Regions from separate parts of the Acerihabitans sp. TG2 genome, predicted to be linked through region 3. Evidence: predicted binding sites of a transcription regulator. Region 3 holds the regulator's gene; each other region holds the start of a gene.
What was found. The regulator CRP, encoded in region 3, controls carbon source genes, mostly activating them, when cyclic AMP is high. The targets are predictions, from matches to a motif close to ATGTGANNNNNNTCACAT.
Positions count from the first base shown of each region.

Region 1: the regulator CRP is predicted to act here: its motif matches at 1,522-1,539, upstream of SJI19_RS00900 (glycoside-pentoside-hexuronide (GPH):cation symporter).
Region 2: the regulator CRP is predicted to act here: its motif matches at 4,012-4,029, upstream of SJI19_RS05240 (PTS mannitol transporter subunit IICBA).

Region 1 is NZ_JAYGJO010000001.1:184,883-192,729, reverse strand. It holds gene mnmC (bifunctional tRNA (5-methylaminomethyl-2-thiouridine)(34)-methyltransferase MnmD/FAD-dependent 5-carboxymethylaminomethyl-2-thiouridine(34) oxidoreductase MnmC) at 1-1,198, shown strand, start outside; gene SJI19_RS00900 (glycoside-pentoside-hexuronide (GPH):cation symporter) at 1,654-3,087, shown strand; gene SJI19_RS00895 (glycoside hydrolase 43 family protein) at 3,153-4,733, shown strand; gene SJI19_RS00890 (porin) at 4,848-5,921, shown strand; gene SJI19_RS00885 (TonB-dependent copper receptor) at 6,081-7,847, opposite strand, start outside.
Region 2 is NZ_JAYGJO010000004.1:160,827-168,673, reverse strand. It holds gene glyQ (glycine--tRNA ligase subunit alpha) at 1-460, shown strand, start outside; gene glyS (glycine--tRNA ligase subunit beta) at 472-2,541, shown strand; gene SJI19_RS05245 (DUF3053 domain-containing protein) at 2,930-3,640, shown strand; gene SJI19_RS05240 (PTS mannitol transporter subunit IICBA) at 4,287-6,209, shown strand; gene SJI19_RS05235 (mannitol-1-phosphate 5-dehydrogenase) at 6,408-7,556, shown strand; gene SJI19_RS05230 (MltR family transcriptional regulator) at 7,615-7,847, shown strand, end outside.
Region 3 is NZ_JAYGJO010000009.1:13,340-21,186, reverse strand. It holds gene SJI19_RS10070 (PLP-dependent aminotransferase family protein) at 1-531, opposite strand, end outside; gene SJI19_RS10065 (DUF1127 domain-containing protein) at 707-928, shown strand; gene tsgA (MFS transporter TsgA) at 1,055-2,299, opposite strand; gene ppiA (peptidylprolyl isomerase A) at 2,597-3,166, shown strand; gene SJI19_RS10050 (aminodeoxychorismate synthase component II) at 3,192-3,797, shown strand; gene argD (bifunctional acetylornithine/succinyldiaminopimelate transaminase) at 3,943-5,169, shown strand; gene crp (cAMP-activated global transcriptional regulator CRP) at 5,292-5,924, opposite strand; gene SJI19_RS10035 (OsmC family protein) at 6,237-6,659, shown strand; gene SJI19_RS10030 (phosphoribulokinase) at 6,796-7,665, opposite strand; gene SJI19_RS10025 (YheU family protein) at 7,766-7,847, opposite strand, start outside.

The DNA of each region.
Region 1 (7,847 bases), on a different contig from region 3:
CATCGCCAGCGCGCTTAGCGCATTGGCCCTGCAACGACGAGGAGCACGGGTGAGTTTATATTGTGCCGATATGGCTCCGGCGCAAGGCGCGTCAGGCAATCGACAAGGCGCCTTGTATCCTCTGTTAAATAACGAAGACGATGAATTATCTGCGTTTTTCGCCAATGCTTTTCCCTTCGCGCTGGCAACTTACCAGCGGTGTGCACGCCAAGGCATGGTGTTTGAGCATCTGTGGTGTGGCGTAACACAACTGGCTTATGATCAACGCGCTCAAAACAAACTAAACCACATCCTGGCGGCGGACTGGCCCAAGGAACTGGTCCATTGCGTTGCTGAAAGTGAGATGGCCGCGCTGACCGGCGTAGAAACCGGTTGTGCCGGCGCCACTTATCCGCTGGGCGGCTGGCTTAATGGGCAACAGCTTACCGCCGAAATACTGCGGCTGGCGCAAGACCGGGGGCTGACAGTTCACTATGGCCATGAAGTACAGCATCTCACCGGTGGCGAGCACGGCTGGATACTGGACTTCGCCCAGGGTGGCACCGCCCACCATGACGCGGTGATATTGGCTAACGGTCACCGCCTGCTACAATGGCCCATTACCGCGCCGCTGCCACTGACCAACGTACGCGGCCAGGTAAGCCATATTCCCGCAGTGGCGGACCTGGCCCCCTTGAAGCAGGTGCTGTGCTATGACGGTTACCTTACACCCGCCAGCCCCGGGTATCAGACGCACTGTCTGGGAGCCAGCGCCCATCGCGATGACGATAACGTCGACTACCGCCCGCAAGAGCAGCAGCAGAACCGCGATCGTCTACTGGCCAGCGTACCCGACCAGCCCTGGGCGTTGTCCGTGGATGTGGGGGCGGCACAAGCACGCTGCGGTGTGCGCAGCAGCGCGCGTGACCATTTACCCATGGTAGGCAATGTGCCCGATTATGAGGCCACCCTGCAGGCCTACGGCGATTGGGCCAAGCAACGAAAATCCGGCGCCCCTACGGTGGATGCACCGGTTCATGCCAACCTGTTTATGTTGGGAGGCCTAGGGTCACGAGGTTTATGCACCGCGCCTCTGGCGGCAGAGCTATTGGCGGGGCAAATCTTCGACGAACCGCTACCGCTCAGCGTGGATCAGTCCGTGGCGCTCAGCCCTAACCGGTTTTGGATCAGAAAACTCGTCAAAGGCCGCCCCCTTTAACACCAGTGCATCGGGGTAAGGACGTCCTCGGTTGATTGGCTTGCGGCAACGCGTTTTTGCCATACTGATTTGCTGCTGTACTGCTGACCCCACGCTCACAGGTTATTGGTATAATATCTATTTCTAATAACCCCGTGGTAGTGTGAATAATCGCATATTTATTACACATTTCAGGGCATCCAACGCACTCCTTTATCGATAGTCAAAAAAGTTATATGACTGCTTATCTTTTGGTATACCTTATATATCTAATTGTTATTTAAGTTTTTTTGTCATATTCATCATTATAACCTAACTTTTTTTCACTGTACGATCTGTCCTAATTGTGACATCTATCGCATATAACAAAAATCGTAAAGCTGTTAACTGAATTTGGAATTTCTCTTACCGGACACTCTCCCTACACTGAAGGTGTTTTCAACAGGTATTTCCTACATTATCCCTGGAGAGTAATAATGACAGAAATAAAAAAGTTAACCACTTGGCAAAAAATGGGTTTTGGCATGGGAGATGCCGCTTGTGGCATTGTTTATTCTTCCGTTACGATGTTCTTGACCTATTTTTATACCGATATTTATGGTATTTCAGCCGCTGCGGTCGGCGTTATGTTTTTGGTCACCCGTTTGCTTGATGCCATCTCAGACCCGTTGACCGGCCTATTAGCGGATCGGGTTCGAACCCGCTGGGGTCATTTCCGTCCGTGGCTGGTTTGGTTTGCCGTCCCTTACGCGGTAATTGCGGTATTGACCTTTACCACACCGGATCTCACCGGCACCGGCAAGCTGGTTTACGCCTATATTACCTACACCTTACTGATGTTGTTTTACACCTTTATTAATATCCCCTATTGCTCGTTGGGCGGCGTTATCACTTCCGATGAAAAAGATCGTTTATCAGCGCAATCCTACCGATTTACCATTTCATCCGCCGCTGGGCTGGTAGTGTCTATCGGCACGCTGTGGATGGTGGATTATTTTGGCCGCGGCAATAAACAGTTGGGCTACCAATACACCATGGCGGTGATGGGTACGTTGGCGGTTATTATGCTTTTTGTGTGTTTTTTCTCCACCCGTGAGCAAATTTACCCACAGGAAAAAGGCAACGAAAGCGTTCTAAGCGATCTTAAAAATTTATTGTCCAACGACCAATGGCGTATCGTGGCCATTATTACATTTTTTTCCAGCATGGCCGGTGTTATGCGCGGCGCCGCCACACTTTATTATGCCACATATTTAATGCTCGACCCACAACATAGCGATTTGACCGGAACCGCCATGAAAACAGCATTTATCACCACCAGCGTTATCGGCACCATACTTGGCGCAATGGCGGCGGGTTTTTTCGCCAAACGGTTTAACGCGATAAGCATGTTTAAAAACATCAATTTATTATTGGTGGTGTTCGGATTTATTATGTTTTTTATGCCGCCAAAATGGCTTAGCATAGTATTTCCGCTGTATTTCCTGATTGGATTTTTTCATCAAATGTATCAGCCATTCAAATGGAATATGATGGCCAATGCCGCTGATTATGGCGAATGGAAAACCGGTCGACGTATTACCGGCCTCTCCTTCTCCGGCAATCTATTTGCGTTGAAATTGGGCATGGCCGTCGCGGGCGCGCTGGTCGGTTTTTCCCTCGGCTGGTTTGGCTACCAGGCCGGCTCACCGACACAAACCGCGCTGGCCTCCACCGGGATTATCGGCTTGCTGACCGTCGGGCCATCATTGTCCTATTTAGTACTGTACTGGCTCACGCGTTTTTATAAATTGGATGACGTCACAATGAAGACCATCCAGTCGGATCTGGCGCAGCGCCAACAACGTAACGACGCGCTGCAAATTGAGCCTATCATTAGCGACGATGCTCCGTTGGTTAACCACCACTAACCCTAGAATGTTGCTGAAAACCGCATATTACACAAGCCAAACTTATTTCAGAGGAATGAAAATCGATGTCTAACGTCGGCTCACCACCCTGGTGCCCGGATATGGGCGATGGAACCTATCAAAACCCGATTCTGCACGCTGATTATTCCGATCCCGATGTCGTACGGGTAGGGAACGACTTTTACCTGGTGGCGTCCAGTTTCAACCACATGCCCGCGCTGCCCTTATTGCATTCAACAGATTTGGTTAACTGGCAAATTGTGAATCATATATTCCAGAGACTCGAGCTCGCGCCTTATGAAACATTTGCGCCGGGTAAAGGTGTCTGGGCTCCAAGCATACGTTTTCATGCCGGTCGTTTCTGGGTATTTTTCAGTACCCCGGATGAGGGGATTTTTATGTGCCACGCCAGCGATCCTCTTGGCGAGTGGTCGACACCTCACTGTCTAAAATCCGTGCAGGGATGGATTGACCCTTGCCCGTTCTGGGACGATGACGGCCGCGCATGGCTGGTGCACGCTTTTGCTTATAGTCGCAGTGGCATAAAACATAAGCTGCAGCTTTGCGAAATGTCTCCAGATGGGTTATCACTGCTCGATGAAGGTAAAATCATTGTTGATGGTGGCGTAAGCCTGCCAACCCTTGAAGGACCAAAGGTCTATAAACGTAACAGCTGGTATTATATCTTCGCTCCAGCCGGCGGTGTGGCCACCGGTTGGCAAACGGTACTTCGTTCTCGCAGCCTGCAAGGACCTTATGAAAGTAAAACCGTGTTGCACCAAGGGGACAGTGCCGTCAATGGCCCACACCAGGGCGGCTGGGTTGAGCTAGAGAACGGTGAGGGGTGGTTTTTGCATTTTCAGGATGCGGGGGTATATGGTCGCGTGGTTCATTTGCAGCCCCTGCATTGGCAACATGACTGGCCGGTTATAGGTTGTGCTACTGACAACGTTGGACCCGGCGAACCGGTGTTACGTTGGTTAAAGCCGGCTGTCGCGCAATCTAGCTCTTCGAAACAACCTCAGGGATCGGATGATTTTTCATCTGATCGTCTTGGCCTACAATGGCAGTGGCAAGCCAATCCACAGCGTCAGTGGTTCCGCCTGGATAACACGGGTCTTAGTTTATCATGCCAACCCATGCCGTGGCGTGATGGCCAGCCTTCCTTTTATGATACCACCAATTTTTTACTGCAGAAATTTCCGGCGCGAGAATTTATTGTTACCACCCTAATGCAGCCCAGACTGCAAAACAATGGAGATCAAACCGGCGTAGTTATTTATGGCGAGCGTTATGCCTGCTTGGGATTAAGTCTTTCTGAAGGCAACTCTTTTTTGACCTGGAGTACCGGCTGGGTCGGGGATCGAGGAGAAGTCAATGCCCAGACACAGCATATTTGTCCATGGCCGGTCGATGCGCCAGCCTATTTTCGCATTGTCGTAGGACAAGATGCTCTTTGTACTTTTTATTACGCTTGGGATGATTGCCACTATCATGCAATACCGGAGGTGTTTGCCGCCGGCCCCGGAAAATGGGTCGGGGCCAAGGTTGGATTATATTCCGTCACCTCGGCTATCACGCCGTATGATCAAGAAACGCATCATGGAGAAGCAACCTATTCATATTTTTCATTGACAAACATTTAGTTGATTTTATTTTAAATAATTCGCCTCTAAAACGGAATTACACTCTCCGTTATGGGAGGCATTTACCTTTATTTTACCGATTAAAATAATCATCGACCTGAAGAGAAACAAAAAATGAAGATAGTAATAGCTACAGCTTTAGTCGCTCTTATGGCGGCGCCTTTATATGCAGCTGAAATATACAACAAAAATGCCAATAAACTCGACTTTTATGGTAGTGTGCAAGCCAGACATTATTTTAGCGACAGTACCGGTAGTGACGGGGATAATAGTTATGTTCGTTTAGGTTTTAAAGGCCAAACCCAAATTAACGATCAATTAATCGGGTATGGTCAATGGGAATATAACATACAAACCAATCATACCGAGGGAGGAAGCGACGCACTAACCGGGACAAAAACCCGTTTAGGCTTTGCTGGACTAAAATATGGTAATCTGGGATCTTTAGATTATGGCAGAAATTGGGGGATAATGTATGATGTCGCATCGATTACCGATATAGCGGCGATTTTTGACGATCTCACCTACAGTTATTCTGACAGCTTTATGGGCGGTCGCTCAACGGGTTTATTAACCTATCGAAATAATAATTTTTTCGGACTGGTTCAAGGACTGAAATTTGGTATGCAATATCAAGGGGCCAATGATCAGGACTCAAACAATTCCCGAATGGCGACCAAATCCAACGGCGATGGTTATGGTTTTTCCACGTCGTATGATTTTAGCTGGGGTGGTTCGATCTTGGGGGCTTACTCTAATTCCAAGCGCACGCAGGCGCAGCAACAGCTTGATTATGGCAGGGGCGATCGCGCTGAAAACTGGGCAACCGGGTTAAAATATAACGCCAAGGGTATTTATTTAGCCGCCTTATACTCGGAAACGAGAAATACCGCACCGATCGGTTCTATAGGCATGGCAAACAAAGCGCAGAATATTGAACTGGTAGCGCAGTATCTCTTTGATTTTGGTCTGCAACCGGAAATAGGATATTTTAATTCAAAAGGTAAAAATATTGAAAAATATGGTAATGTGGATTTAATTAACTATATAGACGTTGGCCTAACTTATCTCTTTAATAAAAATATGTCGATTTATGCCGATTATAAAATAAACCGGCTAGCAGATGACAATCCGTTAGGTATCGCAGCAGATGATATATTGGGCATGGGCATGAGTTATCGTTTTTAAAAATCCTTTTGGTGTTGGCTGACCGGTGGTGGCATTAGCCGCAACCGGTTATACCCGCCATCGTTCACGTTGCGGGAGCGTTGGCGGCGTTCATTCGCCCAAATCACTTACCGATGTAAGCTCATCGGAATTCATGTACTTACCGCCAAGAACCTGGGTTTAAAATTTCATATTCAGCTTCATCCACAGCGTCCTGCCTGGCTCATTTATCGGCATATCGGCGGAATAACCAAAGTTACTGTTACCGGCCAGGTTAAGATGTTCGCTGTAGGTTTTATTGAGAATATTATCGATTCCACCGCTGACTTTGATCGCTTTATTGATCTTATAACCCACGTTGGCCGAAATCACCCCAAAACCGGCGCTGGTGGCGAAATCCCTGCCAACGACATTGCCCTCATCCATCGCCACCCGCTGCTGGCGACTGACGACCCGCCACAGGGCGCTACTGCTCCACTGTTGCCGTTCATACGTCAGACCGAACCGAGCATCCAGCGGTGGTGTTTGTGGCAACGGTCGGCTATCACTTAGGTTGCTGCCCCAGGAATACGCCATGCTGGCGTCCACCTTCCAATGTTGGGTAAAATGGTATCCCAGCCCCATCTCACCGCCCAGGATCATGGCATCAACGTTGGTCACCTGACGACGGTAGGCATTTTTCGGGTCATACTTAACCAGGATGTAATCATTAATCCGCCCGGCATAACCTGAAAGCCACGCATCAAATGGCTGGCCGTGGTACTGGACACCCACATCGATTTGAGTGGTTTTTTCACTTTGCAACGTGGCAAAAGCCGCTTCACCACGCCGAGGGCCGTCGTTGGGAGCAAACATTTCCCAGTAATCCGGAAAACGCTCGGTGTACCCCAGCCCGGTATAAAACATAACCGGCAAAAAGGCCAGTTGACGCTCATAACGGATAAACCCCGCCGGCAGCGTTGCACTACGCCGGTCCGTTGCTGATAAAGCGTATTTTTCAGCCAGGCTTTGATCGAGACGCGCACCGCCGATAATGCGTTCATGCTGATCCCGGGACCAGGTGAGTTCATTAAATACCCCGTATTGTTGGAACCAGGCGTCTTTTTGCCAGCCCTCTTTTTGGTGGCCACGATGGGTATTGGTTTGCGCGTCCAGCCCGGACTGCAGGCGAAAATCCGGCCATAACCAGGTACCCATAACGCGGGCGCCGGTAGTCCGGCGATCCAAATTGCTAGAGCGGGCGGCACTGGCGGCACGCTGGCGCGCTTTGCAGCACCCGACACGCTTGCCGGCCGCAACGTTGGTCGGCACCTTTCGCAGGGTGGTATTGTCCATGATATGATTGGTATAACTGTAGTAGACCTGCGCTTCAATTTTATCCAACACCTCGCTTATCTCGCTTTTTTCAAACTTGGCGCCCAGGCTTTCACGTTTAAACTGGGACCCGTCCATGCCACGACCTACATAACTGGCTTCACCATTGCCCCGGCCCATGGACAGTTCCATCCAGGTGGTGTTATCAGGCGTCCAGCCGACGGCCAGATCGCCGTTCCACTTATCCCAACGGGATGGCACCCGCCGCCCCGTTCCGTCCTGGTAATCACTGGCCCGCGATTTATTCCCCAACAGTTGCAGGTAACCCTGTTCATTGCCCAAACTTGCACCGAGGGTCTCATCTCGCCGCGCATTGGAACCACCCAATAGACTCCCTTCCGCCTGGATCCCGGCCGCGTCGAAATGCGGATGAATCCGTTCAAAACGCAGGGTACCAGCGGAGGCACCCGGCCCCCAGAGTACGGTCTGTGGTCCTTTAACTAAGGTCAGCAGATCATAACTTTCGGGGGAAATATAGGAGGTGGGTGCATCCATACGGCTGGGGCAGGACCCCTGCATTTCCGCCCCACCGGCCAGAATTTTCAAGCGTGAGCCGAACATACCGCGAAACAC
Region 2 (7,847 bases), on a different contig from region 3:
TGGCCTTGAATGTCGTCCGGTTACCGGTGAGATCACCTATGGACTGGAGCGTCTGGCCATGTATTTGCAGGGCGTGGACAGTGTCTATGACCTGACCTGGAGCGACGGCCCGCTGGGTAAAACCACCTATGGCGATGTGTTCCATCAAAATGAAGTGGAACAGTCCACCTACAACTTCGAGTATGCCGACGTCGATTTCTTGTTCGTCTGTTTTGATCAGTACGAAAAAGAAGCGCAGATGCTGTTGGCGCTTGAGCATCCGCTGCCGCTGCCCGCCTATGAGCGTATTTTGAAAGCGGCGCATAGTTTTAATCTGCTGGATGCCCGCAAGGCCATATCAGTTACCGAACGGCAGCGTTATATCCTGCGCATTCGCACCTTGACCAAAGCCGTTGCTGAGGCTTATTACGCTTCGCGCGAAGCCTTGGGTTTTCCGATGTGCAAGAAGAACGAGAAATAAGAGGCCGGCTCATGACGCAACATACTTTTTTGGTGGAGATCGGTACGGAAGAGTTGCCGCCGAAGGCACTCCGCCACCTGGCGCAATCCTTTGCCACGTTATTCGGCGCTGAACTTGATAGCGCTAATCTTCCCCATGGTGAGATCAAATGGTTCGCTTCTCCCCGTCGCCTGGCGCTAAAAGTCGCTGATCTGAGTGCATCCCAGGCTGACAGGGAAGTTGAAAAACGCGGCCCTGCCATAACGCAGGCCTTCGATGCCAATGGTCAGCCCACCAAAGCGGCGCAAGGCTGGGCGCGCGGTTGCGGCATCGCCGTCGAGCAGGCTGAGCGTACCATCACCGATAAAGGGGAATGGTTGCTGTACCGGGCGACAGTGAAGGGTCGCCGTGCCCAAGAACTGCTGGCCGATATGGTGAACCTTGTCCTGGCTAAGCTACCCGTGCCGAAAATGATGCGCTGGGGGGAAAACGATACCCAGTTTATCCGCCCGGTGCACACAGTGACCATGCTGCTGGGCGACGAGCTGATTCCGGGCCGGGTACTGGGGATCGACTCCGCCCGTATACTGCGCGGACATCGTTTCATGGGCGAGGCGGAACTGACGTTGGATAACGCTGATCAATATCCTGCCCTGCTGCTTGAACGCGGTAAAGTGATGGCCGATTATGATCTGCGCAAGGCGCAAATCAAGCGTGACGCTGAAGCGGCGGCCAGGGAGATCGGCGGCATTGCCGATTTGACCGATAGCCTGCTGGAGGAAGTGACCTCGCTGGTGGAATGGCCGGTGGTGCTCACGGCGAAATTCGAGGAAAAATTTCTCGCTGTGCCCCCTGAGGCGCTGGTGTATACCATGAAAGGTGATCAGAAATATTTCCCGGTCTATGACCGCCAGGGGCAGTTGTTACCGCATTTTATCTTTGTCGCCAATATCGAATCAAAAGATCCGCAGCAGGTGATATCCGGTAATGAAAAAGTGGTACGGCCACGCTTGGCGGACGCCGAATTTTTCTTTAACACCGATCTCAAAGTGCGGCTGGCGGATCGTTTGCCGCGTCTCGATAGCGTACTGTTTCAACAGCAATTGGGCAGCTTGCGCGATAAGAGCGACCGTATCGAATCGCTGTCCGGCTGGATTGCCGAGCAGATGGGTGCCGATGCTGAACAAGCCGCCCGTGCCGGCCTGTTGAGCAAGTGTGATTTGGTCACCAATATGGTGGTTGAATTTACCGACACCCAAGGGGTGATGGGCATGCATTATGCCCGCCACGACGGCGAACCCGAAGCAGTGGCGCTGGCGTTGAAAGAGCAGTATCAGCCGCGATTTTCCGGTGATGCGCTGCCGTCCACATTGGTCTCCTGCGCTGTAGCCATCGCCGAGAAAATGGATACTCTGGCTGGCATTTTTGGCATCGGCCAACACCCGAAGGGCGACAAGGACCCATTTGCCCTGCGTCGCGCAGCTCTGGGCGTGCTGCGCATTATCGTCGAGCAGCGGTTGCCGCTGGATCTGCAAACCCTGACGGTGCAAGCCGTGCGGTTGTATGGTGAAAAGCTGAGCAATTTGCGCGCGGTGGATGATGTGATCGACTTTATGCTCGGCCGTTTCCGCGCGTGGTACCAGGAAGAGGGCCATAGTGTCGATACCATCCAGGCGGTGCTGGCGCGACGTCCTACCCGCCCGGCGGATTTTGACGCCAGGGTGAAGGCGGTGAGCTATTTCCGTACCCTGGACGCCGCCGCCTCATTGGCCGCTGCCAATAAGCGGGTATCGAATATTTTGGCTAAAGCTACGGATAAGCTCAACCAGGACGTACAAGCGGCTACACTCAAGGAAGTGGCCGAGATCCAGTTAGCCACCTACCTGACGGTATTGCGCGATAAACTGCAGCCGCTGTTTGACGAAGGTCGCTACCAGGACGCGTTGGTAGAATTGGCGGCGCTACGCGAGCCGGTAGATGCGTTTTTCGATCAGGTCATGGTGATGGCCGACGATGATGCCGTGCGTATCAACCGTTTAACCCTGTTGGATCAGCTGCAAAAACTGTTCCTACGGGTTGCCGATATCTCGTTGCTGCAATAGTTGCGTTGGCGCGGCGTGGTGGAAACATAACGCCGCCGCTTGGCGTGGCCCGATCGGACGAGTCATCGGCTGTAAGCGACGTTTGACGCCGCTGTAAGCTTGAAATGAGACTATACCTTAAATAATTCGCGTTGCAGGAAGGCGGCGACGCAGTGAATCCCCAAGAGCTTACTCTAGTAAGTGACTGGGGTGAGCGAGGTAAGCCAACGAACCTGCAGCGTGAAGTATGACGGGGATATACCTTAAATAATTCGCGTTGCAGGAAGGCCGACGCACCTGCAACCTGGGTATAACGGGCATAGGCTTAGCAGCATATCCGCATCAGGGTGCCCACACGGGCATCCATGCAATGTAATAGAGACATGATTTTACGGGAGTATTGGTCATGATGTTAAGGGACAGACTGGCGCATTACCGCTATGTGCTGATGATGCCAGTACTACTACTGTTGGCGGTGCAACTTACCGCCTGCGGCGATAAAGAACCGGATCAACGTAAGGCGTTTATGCAGTTCCTGCAAACCACGATACTGCCTGGTGGTGAACGCTTGCCGACCCTCAGTGAGGATCAAAAGAAAAAATTCGGTACCTATGTCAGCGATTATCAAGTCTTGCTGACGTTCACCCAACAATATACGCAGGCTGTTAACGCCAGCCTTATGCCGGTACTCGATCAAATTAACCAGATCAGGGTGCCGCAGGATTATCTTTCCCATCGGGGCGATTTACAGCAAGCAGCAGGTGCATTGAATCTGCTGGGGCCACAAATTGAGCGTTTGCAAAAACAGGCTGATGATGCCCGTGTCGCGCTTAAGCAGCCTGATGATTTGAAAGCGTTGTATGCCCAGGTCTATACCAAGCTGGTTACCCAGCCAGCCCAGAATGTGACACCGGTGGTGACCAGTGCCGCAACGTTATCCGAAACGTTGGTTCAAGTGGGTAATTTTCTGAATATGCAAGGTGCTCAAGTCACCTACGGCGCCAACTCCATCGCGTTTCCCACTCGGTTGCAGGCGACTCAGTACAATGAGCTGATGGCGGGTTTACAAACCCAGCAGCAACAGTTAGTACAGGCCCAGGCCGCCGCTGGCGTACACTAGGCCACGCCTTCGCTAACGCTGGTGCCGTTGTCATAACCTAGCCTGAGGACACGCCAGGCGTCCGTTGTCCCATTGCGTAAATTAACCGGCAATGGGGCAGCTCCCCGCATTGCCCCACTACGTTGAGGCGCTCAATGACATCGCTGTCATCACCGGCCGTTAACGCTTTTGTCACAGCCTGCGCGCATACCCCTCCTTTACGTCCAGACGATCGCCGGATGAATGGTAAATTTCTTACAGACCCTGTTACTCATCTTTGGTTTTTTGAAGGCCGAGCCTTGTGCAGTCAGGCTTGTAGGGGGTAATGAGCGTCAGTCCGCAAATAATTTGTGATGTAAATCACATTTATAAAACAAATACACAACCACGATAAGTGATGTACATCACATTTTTTCATCCAGAAGTGGCTAAAAAAACGGCTTGTGCTTTATTTACATAAAATATTTGTGATGAATATCACCTATATAGGGCCATATCAGGGGGGTATGGCGTGATTTCTGTCACATTTTTACCGCTAGGTACGCTTCGTCATCGGGTCGTGGTAGAGTCGCGCTGTTAATAGAACCACCGACAGATTGTGCAACACTGTCGCAACAATTTTCACGCGCCCTTATGATCCGGCGCGTATCAATAGGGGTGTTTGTTTATGTCTTCTTCGGATATCAAGGTCAAAGTACAAAATTTTGGCCGTTTCCTCAGTAATATGGTGATGCCGAATATCGGCGCCTTTATTGCCTGGGGGATCATCACCGCGCTGTTTATACCGACCGGGTGGGCGCCGAATGCCACCTTGGCTAAATTAGTCGGCCCAATGATAACCTACCTGCTGCCGTTACTGATCGGTTACACCGGCGGGCGACTGGCTGGCGGTGAACGCGGCGGCGTAGTCGGCGCAATCACTACCATGGGTGTCATTGCCGGGGCTGATATCCCTATGTTCATGGGCGCCATGATGGCGGGTCCGCTGGGCGGCTGGGCAATCAAGCGTTTTGATCGGATGGTCGACGGCAAAATCAAAAGCGGCTTCGAGATGTTGGTTAACAATTTCTCTGCCGGTATCATCGGCATGCTGCTAGCTATCGTGGCATTCCTGGCTATCGGACCGCTGGTTGAAATCCTCTCGCATGCCCTGGCATTGGGCGTCAATATGATGGTACGCCACGATTTGCTGCCGTTGGCATCAATCTTTGTTGAACCGGCGAAAATCCTGTTCCTCAATAACGCCATCAACCACGGTATCTTCTCGCCGTTGGGCATTCAGCAGGCTACCGAAACCGGCAAGTCAATTTTCTTCCTGATTGAAGCCAATCCGGGTCCAGGTATGGGCGTACTGATGGCCTATATGTTTTTTGGTCGCGGCAATGCTAAACAGTCCGCTGGCGGCGCAGCTATCATCCACTTCTTGGGTGGTATCCACGAAATCTATTTCCCTTATGTGCTGATGAACCCGCGTTTGTTGCTTGCGGTTATCCTGGGTGGCATGACCGGCGTGTTTACACTGAGCGTACTGCATGGCGGCCTGGTATCTCCGGCCTCTCCAGGTTCGATCTTGGCGGTGTTGGCGATGACGCCAAAAGGCAGCTATTTTGCCAATATCGCAGCGGTTGTCGCGGCGTTTGCCGTATCATTTGTAGTGGCCTCTATATTGCTGAAAAGTATGAAAGTGAAAGAAGGCGACGATTTGGAAGACGCGACCCGTCGCATCAAAGATATGAAGGCTCAGTCCAAAGGGTTGACCGCATCGGTTAACGCTGGCGCTGGCAATGATTTGAGCGCAGTGCGCAAAATTATCGTTGCTTGCGACGCGGGCATGGGCTCTAGCGCCATGGGTGCCGGGGTATTGCGTAAAAAAGTCAAAGAGGCTGGGTTAACCAATATCAGCGTGACCAATACCGCTATCAATAGCCTGCCCGAAGATGTGGATCTGGTGATAACTCATCGCGATCTGACTGAGCGCGCCATGCGTCATGCGCCTCAGGCTCAACATATTTCGCTGACCAATTTTTTGGATAGCGGACTGTATACCGATCTGGTGGCACGTCTGGTGGCAGTGCAAAAAAATGAGGCCAACCAGGAAAAGGTGATCGCCACGCTGGATGACAGTTTTGAAGATAGCGAACAAAATCTGTTCCGCCTGACGGAGGCGAATATCTTCCTCGGCCAGCATGCGGATAACAAAGAGCAGGCGATTCGTTTTGCCGGCGAACAACTGGTTAAAGGGGGCTACGTGCTGCCGGAATATGTCGATGCCATGATGGATCGTGAACGGCTGACGTCCACCTATTTGGGCGAGTCCATTGCGGTACCTCATGGCACCATTGAGGCCAAGGATAAAGTGTTGCGTACCGGGGTGGTATTCTGTCAGTACCCTGACGGCGTGCGTTTTGGTGACGAGGCGGATGATATTGCCCGTCTGGTCATCGGTATTGCTGCGCGCAACAACGAGCATATTCAGGTTATCACCAGTCTGACCAATGCGTTGGACGACGAGGCGGTCATTGCCCGTTTGACTAACACCACCGAGGTGGAAGAGGTCTTGGCGCTGCTCAAAAGTAATAGAAACGCCTAAGCCAAGGGATGTTGCGTGACGGCGCGGTCAGCGAGTGCATTAATCGCTTGCGTAGGTAAGCGGTTCGAATGAACCGGCATTGCCAACACGTGTGCAAAAGAGGGCGGCAGTGGCGCCGCCACGGGTAATGGAAAGGTTAAATGTGAGAGGGGGCCTACAGTGGCCCCTTTTTAACTCGGAAAATCCAAGGTTAATATTATGAAAGCATTACATTTCGGAGCGGGAAACATCGGTCGAGGTTTTATCGGTAAATTATTGGCCGATGCCAAGGTTCAGGTGGTATTTGCTGACGTGAACCAAACGGTGCTGGATGCATTGAACGCCAGGGGTGAATATCAGGTCCATGTGGTGGGTGAACAATCTCATGTGGACACGGTCAGCCATGTGAGCGCGGTAAACAGCACCAGTCAAGATGTGGTGGCATTGATTGCCACCGTAGACCTGGTGACTACCGCCGTAGGGCCGCAGATCCTGGAACGGATTGCCGGTACTGTGGCGCAAGGGCTGATCAAACGCCACGACGCGGGGACTGTGCTCCCGCTCAATATTATTGCTTGTGAAAATATGGTTCGCGGCACCAGTCAACTCAAACAGCACGTGCTCAAGGCTCTGCCTGAACAGTATCACGCCTGGGTCGAAGAGCACGTGGGTTTTGTCGACTCGGCGGTGGACCGCATTGTACCCCCGGCCGAAGCCGGTACTCAGGACCCCCTAGCGGTGACGGTTGAGACGTTCAGCGAATGGATTGTGGATAAAACCCAGTTCAAGGGCCAGCCACCAGCGATTGCGGGAATGGAGCTCACAGATAATCTGATGGCGTTCGTCGAGCGTAAACTCTTTACGCTCAACACTGGGCATGCGATTACCGCTTACCTCGGCCAGTATGCCGGCCACAAAACCATTCGTGACGCCATCCTGGATCCGGCGATCCGCCAAGTGGTCAAGGGGGCCATGGAAGAGAGTGGTGCGGTATTGATTAACCGCTATGGTTTTGAACCGGATAAACACGCCGCGTATATCAACAAAATCTTACAGCGTTTTGAAAATCCCTATTTGCACGATGACGTAGAGCGGGTCGGCCGGCAGCCGTTGCGTAAATTGAGCGCTGGCGATCGGTTGATCAAGCCATTGCGCGGCACACTGGACTATGGTTTGCGTCACGATAATTTGGCCAAGGGTACTGCTGCCGCCATGCATTATCATAGCGAGCAGGATCCCCAGGCGCGGGAGTGGGCGGAGCTGCTGCACAAATCAGGACCACGGGCGGCGCTGGCGCAGGTTTCCGGGCTTGAAGAAGACAGTGAAGTCGTAGAGCAAGTGGTAAGTCTCTATAACGCCATGCAATAATGATCGAGAGCCGGGGGCGAGGAATGCCTCGCTGTCGGATTTTACATGGTGTTTGGTTATGACGGAAAATACACAACTGTACGAAAACCAGGTCCTGGAGCAGCTTAACTCAGGAACCACGGTTAGTGATTTAATGAGCACGGCAGTGAGGTTGTTAACCGAGGCGGTTGATATCCTGGTGTTACAAATTTTTCGCAAAGATGATTACGCGGTGAAGTATGCCGTGGAACCGCTGCTGGTCGGTGCCGGACCCCTGGGCGAACTGCCGGTACGTCTGAAGCTGGTTTATGC
Region 3 (7,847 bases):
GCACCCGGTAGTGATCAAAATATCATCGGCTGACAATAGACTGCCGCTGTCGACCATCAGGCGGGCTATTTGCTCGCGTAACACGCGCGCGCCGGAAATATCGCCGTAGTTCATACCGCGTAAATCCGGATGCAGGGCCGTACGACTGAGCCACTTCATCAACGGCTTGAGTGTCGGGGATGAAATATCCGGCATTCCCGGTCCCAAATGCACCATCCCATCCGACGGGTCTGAACGCAGTAGCTTGAGCACCAAACCCCACTGGGATATCTCCACCGGCCGCTGGGCCGGTCGGCACATAGCTGGCAACGCAGCCAGTTCATGTTTTTGGCTGACAAAATAGCCTGATTTTGGCCGCGCTTCGACCAGCCGTCGATCCTCCAGCACCCGATAGGCTTGCTGTACCGTACTGATGCTCACCTCATGCTCCAGACTCAGTGCCCGCACTGACGGCAATCTCTGCCCACCGGTATATAAGCCTTGTTCTATGCGTTCGCCGATGATGCCGGCCAAATTATCGTAGCGCGTCATGGAAACCTCATACAGATACTATTTATTATGAAAGTAGCAATACAGATTGAGGCGAATAATAGCATGACAGCAGGTTAAATCACGCTTTGTATGGTGAAAAAACCGTGTTTCTGAATCTGTACGGCACGTGACGCCTATCGCATGATAAAGCGGTCACTTTGAGAGAGGAGCAAACATGATGAACAACCCAACCAACATCCAAACGCCACTGACATCGAGTCTTGCCCCCGATCCGGCGTTGAGGCCAAAAAACCGGTTGCAGGCATGGTACTTACATCTGAAAAAAAGTTATTTACGGCGCAGCAACCGGCGGATCCTGCTGGCACTCAGTGACGATCAACTTAAAGATATCGGGATCTCGCGCAGTGACATCATGAGCAGTGATAACCCTTGGTGACTCGATTGCGCGTTTATGGCCTAGCTGACATCGTGCTATTGGGTATTTCTCTAGGCAATGCGTTTTACGCCGCGTCTTGGCCGCCGGTATAAGGCAACCTTCGCCAAGATACGCGGCGGTGTGGGTTTAATCGCCCGATGGCCGGGACAGGGTCGATATTGTTTTATCCGCTGCGGGTTCGCTCGCCGTATGCCCATGCATGCGGTGACGGGTGACCCATCCCAGCAACAGGCATAGGATAAATACCGCCAGATAAAGTAGGTTGGAAGTACTCAAGGCAGCCTTAACGCCGAAATGGGCCACAATAGGGCCCGTGACGACAAACGTCAGCATGGTGCCGACGGTACCGCAGGTCAGAATAAAGTTAACCAGCTTTGGCGAGGTCACTCGGGTTTGCTGTGAGCCGAGGGTGATAAGCGTGGTATAGATAGCGCTGGAGATAAAACCCAGCCCGAAGAGATAATAATGCAGGTACTCGCCCTGCTCCGCGGCGATAAACAGATACATGATGACCATCGACAGGCCGGCTAAAATGGTAACCACGCGCTGCAGATCCACAAAACGCAGCAAGGCGCTGAAAACCCACATCCCTACCATATACGCGGTCCAAAAGTTGCCCACCAGGCTTCCGGCTTCCTCAATACCCATGCCGAAATTTTTAGTGGCATATTCCGGTACCCAAGAGATAAAACCTAACTGTCCCAGGATATAACACAGTGCGGCGAGGGAGATAAGCAGCACGCCGATACCCCACTTCTCTTTTTGGGGCGTCACCGCCGTACGCTCTTGGGGGGGCTGCTTGCTGCCCAATACCGGGAAATCTGAAAATAACGTCAACACAAAAATGGCGACATACAGGCTGCCGATAGCGGCATAAACCCAGTACCAGGGAATATGGTGCGCCAGGAATACCCCGGCGAGAATCGGAAACAACGCGCCGGCCATACTGAAAAATGAGTCGGTAAAGAGCAACCGCGACCCACGTTGCCGGCCCGTATAAAGATAGGTAATTAAATAGGTGCCAATGGACATGGTAATACCGCTTACCACCCCCAGGATGAACATTGATAACGAGAACACAGTGAGGTTTTGACCGCTCATTAATCCTAAAACGGCCAAAATCATCAATACAAAACCAAATATCAGCTGTTTCTTAAGTGCGATGATTTCCATCAGCCAGGCATTGAGGAAGATCGACAATAAAATGCCTGAGTTCAAAAAGGTAAAGGTGGCGCTCATGGCTGAAATCGGCACCTTGAAATACTCAGCGATGTTGCCTAATACTACCCCGGTAACAATGACCAGCGCGCCGGTCAATCCATAAGAAAAAAAACTAATCCATGTTAGTCTCAGTCGATTGATGTTATTCATAAAAGGCCTGTATTCATCTATTTGCTGACCGGTGTGGCGCCGGACCGCAAAACGGTTGCGTTGGGGGTCTCAATTAGCGTCAAATACTATCATGACAATTTATACGATGGGTATCTAACTTGCTCATTGATAATATTTCGCTGTTTTTTGCAATTCAGGATAGGTCGCCAGGGGAGTCGGGGTGATATACCCATTATGACGCTGTTACGTAAAAAAGAGTAAATGGGTAGCGTTAGCGCCGCCCGCTCTTTAGAATCTAAGCACTTCCTATTGCCCATGTAATAAAAAGGAAACCTCATGCTGAAACGAAACCTGGCCGCCGCACTGTTATTCTCCTTGGCGACCATTTCTTCATCCGTCCTTGCCGCTCAGCAGGATATGCGTGTGCTGCTTCACACTTCCGCTGGCAACATCGAATTGGAATTGGATAAGCAGAAAGCGCCGATAGCGGTGAATAATTTTGTCGCTTACGTCAACAGCGGTTTTTACAATAACACCATCTTTCATCGAGTCATTCCCGGTTTTATGATTCAGGGGGGTGGCTTTAATCAAGATTTGACGCAGAAATCCACCCAGGCGCCGATTAAAAACGAGGCGGATAACGGACTGCGCAACCTGCGCGGCACCGTGGCTATGGCACGTACCTCTGAAAAGGACAGTGCTACCAGCCAGTTCTTTATCAACATTGCCGATAATGCGTTTCTGGACCACGGCCAGCGTGATTTTGGCTATGCAGTATTCGGTAAAGTGATCAAAGGCATGGATGTTGCCGATAAAATCGCGCAGGTTCCAACGAAAAACGTTGGGCCGTATCAAAATGTTCCGATAAAACCCATTAAAATCCTGTCGGCAGTGGTCCTGCCGTAGCGAAATATGCTGGAGCTCCGCGCCCATGCTGCTGATCATTGATAATTACGATTCGTTTACCTATAACCTGTACCAATATTTTTGCGAGCTTGGCGCACAGGTTGAGGTGTGGCGCCACGATCAGCTACGCATTGCCGATATCGAACGCATGGCGCCCGAGCGCCTGGTGATCTCTCCTGGGCCCGGCACGCCGGACGACGCGGGCATATCACTGGCTGCTATCAGGCACTTCGCCGGGGTCATCCCGATTCTCGGTGTTTGCCTGGGACATCAGGCCATCGCACAGGCCTTTGGTGGCAAAATTGTGCGCGCCCGGCAGGTCATGCACGGTAAAACCTCGGTTATCCGCCACGATGGTCGCGGGGTGTTTCACACCTTGGTATGTCCATTGACGGTAACGCGTTATCATTCTCTGGTGGTTGCCCCGGACAGCTTGCCAGCGTGTCTTGACGTCACCGCCTGGAGTCAGCAAGCAGGACACCCGGATGAAATCATGGGGATCCGCCATCGAACCTTGCCGCTCGAAGGTGTACAGTTTCATCCAGAAAGCATTCTTAGCGAGCAAGGGCACCTACTGCTGGAAAACTTTCTTAACCACGCTGCTTTAGCGACCGACGCCACGGAATACTGAGGAACGTCTGCCGCTAAGGTTCAATGCGTCATCGGATAATTTTTTAGGTAATCAGCAATAAAACATTGCAGAAAAATGATTTTTTATTCATATTTTATGATTATAATTTCATTAATCCTTTTGTGACGAACCGGGTAAAAAGCTTATGAAAAAAGATGATAGCGCAGTGACACGGGAAACTTTCGATCGGGTTATTCTGCCTGTTTATGCGCCGGCACAGTTTATTCCCGTAAAAGGGAAAGGCAGCCGGGTATGGGATCAGGATGGCAAGGAGTATGTAGATTTCTCCGGCGGCATCGCGGTAACCGCACTTGGCCACTGCCATCCTGCACTGGTTGCAGCACTAAAACAACAGGGTGAGACGCTGTGGCATACCAGCAATGTTTTCACCAACGAACCGTCGCTGCGCCTGGCCAGTAAATTGATTGATGCGACCTTCGCTGATCGGGTGTTTTTTGCCAACTCGGGTGGTGAGGCGAATGAAGCGGCATTCAAATTGGCTCGCCATTATGCTGTCACCCGTCACAGTCCCTACAAAACGAAAATTATTGCGTTTCATAATGCGTTTCATGGCCGCACGCTATTTACCGTCTCGGTGGGCGGACAGCCTAAATATTCCGATGGTTTTGGGCCAAAACCGGCGGATATCGTCCACGTACCGTTCAACGATTTGGCTGCGGTAAAAGCCGTGATGGATGATCATACTTGCGCGATTGTCGTCGAACCTATTCAGGGTGAAGGGGGCATTATGCCTGCCACACCAGAGTTCCTGCAGGGATTGCGTGATCTGTGCGATGAATACCAGGCGCTGTTGGTCATGGATGAAGTACAGTGTGGCATGGGGCGCACCGGCAAGTTATTTACCTATATGCACTACGGCGTGTTGCCCGATATCCTGACCACGGCAAAAGCCTTGGGTGGCGGGTTTCCCATCAGCGCCATGCTGACCACCGAAGATATTGCTTCGGTGATGACGGTAGGTACCCATGGCACCACCTACGGGGGTAACCCACTGGCCTGTGCGGTGGCGGAAGCCGCCTTGGATGTGATTAATACGCCGGCAGTGCTGGCGGGCATCAATGAACGACACGACCGCTTTATCAGCGCCCTGGAGAAGATAAACCAAAAATACCATCTGTTTGAGGACGTCCGTGGTATGGGCTTGCTATTGGGCGCCGCGTTACAGCCCCAGTACCATGGGCGCGCGCGCGAATTCCTGCATGCCAGTGCGGCTGAAGGTGTGATGCTGCTGGTCGCCGGTCCGGACGTGATGCGTTTTGCGCCATCGCTGGTGGTGGGGTTCGACGATATTGAACTGGGCATGGCGCGCTTTGAAAAAGCCGTGGCCAAGGTTGTCGGCGCTGATGACTAAGCGGTGCGCCGGGTGTTCGTTATTCCCGGCGTTCTTTTAACCGGCGCGACAACGTATTCGCTAACGACGAGCTCACGAAAAAAAAGCGTGGCGCAAGGCACCACGCCCGTTTTATGACACTATCAGCGCGTACCGTAAACGACAATAGTTTTCCCGTGCGCGGAGATGAGGTTTTGATCTTCCAACATTTTCAGAATACGTCCTACCGTTTCACGCGAGCAGCCGACGATCTGGCCTATTTCCTGACGGGTAATCTTGATTTGCATACCGTCGGGATGGGTCATGGCATCGGGTTGCTTCGCCAGATTCAACAGGGTTTGGGCAATTCGCCCGGTAACGTCCAAAAATGCCAAGTTACCCACTTTTTCGGAGGTGACTTGTAAACGATTGGCCATTTGTGCGGACAAACGCATCAATATATCCGGATTCACCTGGATCAACTGGCGAAATTTCTTATATGAAATCTCGGCCACTTCACAGGCGGTTTTCGCCCGTACCCAGGCACTACGTTCTTGACCTTCCTCGAATAAGCCTAGTTCACCAATGAAATCCCCCTGGTTAAGATAGGAGAGGATCATCTCTTTGCCTTCTTCATCCTTAATCAGCACCGCGACGGCACCTTTAACGATGTAATAAAGCGTTTCTGCTTTTTCGCCCTGATGTATAAGCGTACTCTTCGATGGATACTTATGAATATGGCAATGTGACAGGAACCATTCGAGAGTAGGGTCTGTTTGCGGTTTGCCAAGAACCATTCGTTGTTATCCTCTTTTGTCATCGCTGTCCTGATGAAGGACAGCGTATTCCCTATTACGACGCTGTGCTATTTCTCTTACTCCGCAGTAAACGGAGCGACGTAAGGGAACATATTAGGGTCTGGTTTTAGTGATGTTCTGATCGGACTCTTGCCCTTTCATTATCAATGAGCCGATCCAACCTTGTTTTTAACATAGGTTTGATGCAGTGTCTTCTGTTGTCTTGCATCAGCATGATGTATGTTCGCTAACATTGCCACTTTTCAGACAAATATGTAGTCTGGTGTAACGCTTTTCATCTGGAGTCATCTCATGCAAGCACGGGTAAAGTGGGTCGAGGGATTGTCATTTATGGGTGAGTCCGCCTCGGGCCATCAGGTTTTAATGGATGGCAATGCCGGAGAAAAGGCGCCGAGTCCTATGGAAATGGTATTAATGTCGGTTGGTGGGTGCAGTGCGATAGATGTGGTATCGATTTTACAAAAAGGGCGGCAGGATGTACGTGACTGTGAAGTGAAACTGACGTCTGAACGTCGTGACGAGGCGCCGCGTATATTTACCTATATCAATCTACATTTCATCGTAACCGGCAGCGATCTTAGCGACAAATCAGTCGAAAGGGCGGTAGCGCTTTCAGCGGAAAAATACTGTTCTGTGTCGCTGATGCTGGGCCAGTCGGTGCGAATGACCCATAGTTTTGAAGTGCGCGGCGAGACGCTTGTCCCCCACGCTTAGGAAACGTCGCCATACGTTGACATGCGTTGAGATAGTGACGCCAAGACCGTCGCAACGCTACCCACAGATCACAAGGCAGGCTATGTCCATGCCAACCCCCCTTGGCGGATAAGGTGTGGCACCAAGGTGCCGCGTCTTATTGAATCTGTTTTCCTTCCAGCAATTGTTGCACCAGCGGTCCCATGATCAATTCCATGGCCAGGCCCATTTTTCCGCCGGGTACCACCAAGGTATTAATATTGGAAATAAACGACCCCTGCAACATGGCCAACAGATAGGGTAAATCGATATTCTTTAAGCTGCGAAAATGAATGACAACAAAACTTTCATCCAGTGAGGGGATCGCCTTGGCGGCAAACGGATTGGACGTATCTACCGTGGGTACCCGCTGAAAGTTGATATGGGTACGGGAGAATTGTGGGGTAATGTAATTAATATAATCCTCCATGGAACGCACTACGGAATCCATTACCGCCTCACGGGAATGGCCGCGCTCCCCGGTATCCCGCACCAGTTTCTGGATCCATTCCAAATTGACGATGGGAACCACACCCACCAACAAATCTACATGCTGTGCAACATCCTGATGATCGGTGACCACGCCGCCATGTAGACCCTCATAGAACAAGACGTCGGTGGATTCGGGTAAGGGTTGCCAAGGCGTAAAGGTGCCGGGATTTTGATTAAAAGGCACGGCTTCGTCATAAGTGTGCAAATACTTGCGCGACTCTCCTTGGCCGGTCAGTCCATAGCGCTCAAAGGTATGTGCCAATAAGCTAAAATCGTTGGCCTCTGGACCGAAATAGCTGATATGACGCCCCAAATCCCGGGCTTTACGGATCGCCAGATCCATCTCCGGCCGGGTAAAATGGTGAAAACTATCGCCCTCCAACTCTGCGGCGTGAATAGTGAGCTGCTGAAATATTTTCCGGAAAGCCACACTGGTGGTGGTGGTTCCGGCTCCACTGGAGCCGGTGACGGCAATAATTGGATGCTGTGTTGACATGATAATCCTGCGCTGGATGAAAAGGCTGCGTGATTAACAAACACCGAGCTATCAAGCTCATGATAATTGTTATCATGTTTCACTGTGACGTGCCAGCCCGTTACTGCTCTTTGGACGGTGTCTGCGACTGGGCGTTAAACTGGCTGCGTGGCATGATATTAATATTTTCATGGAGTTCCGAC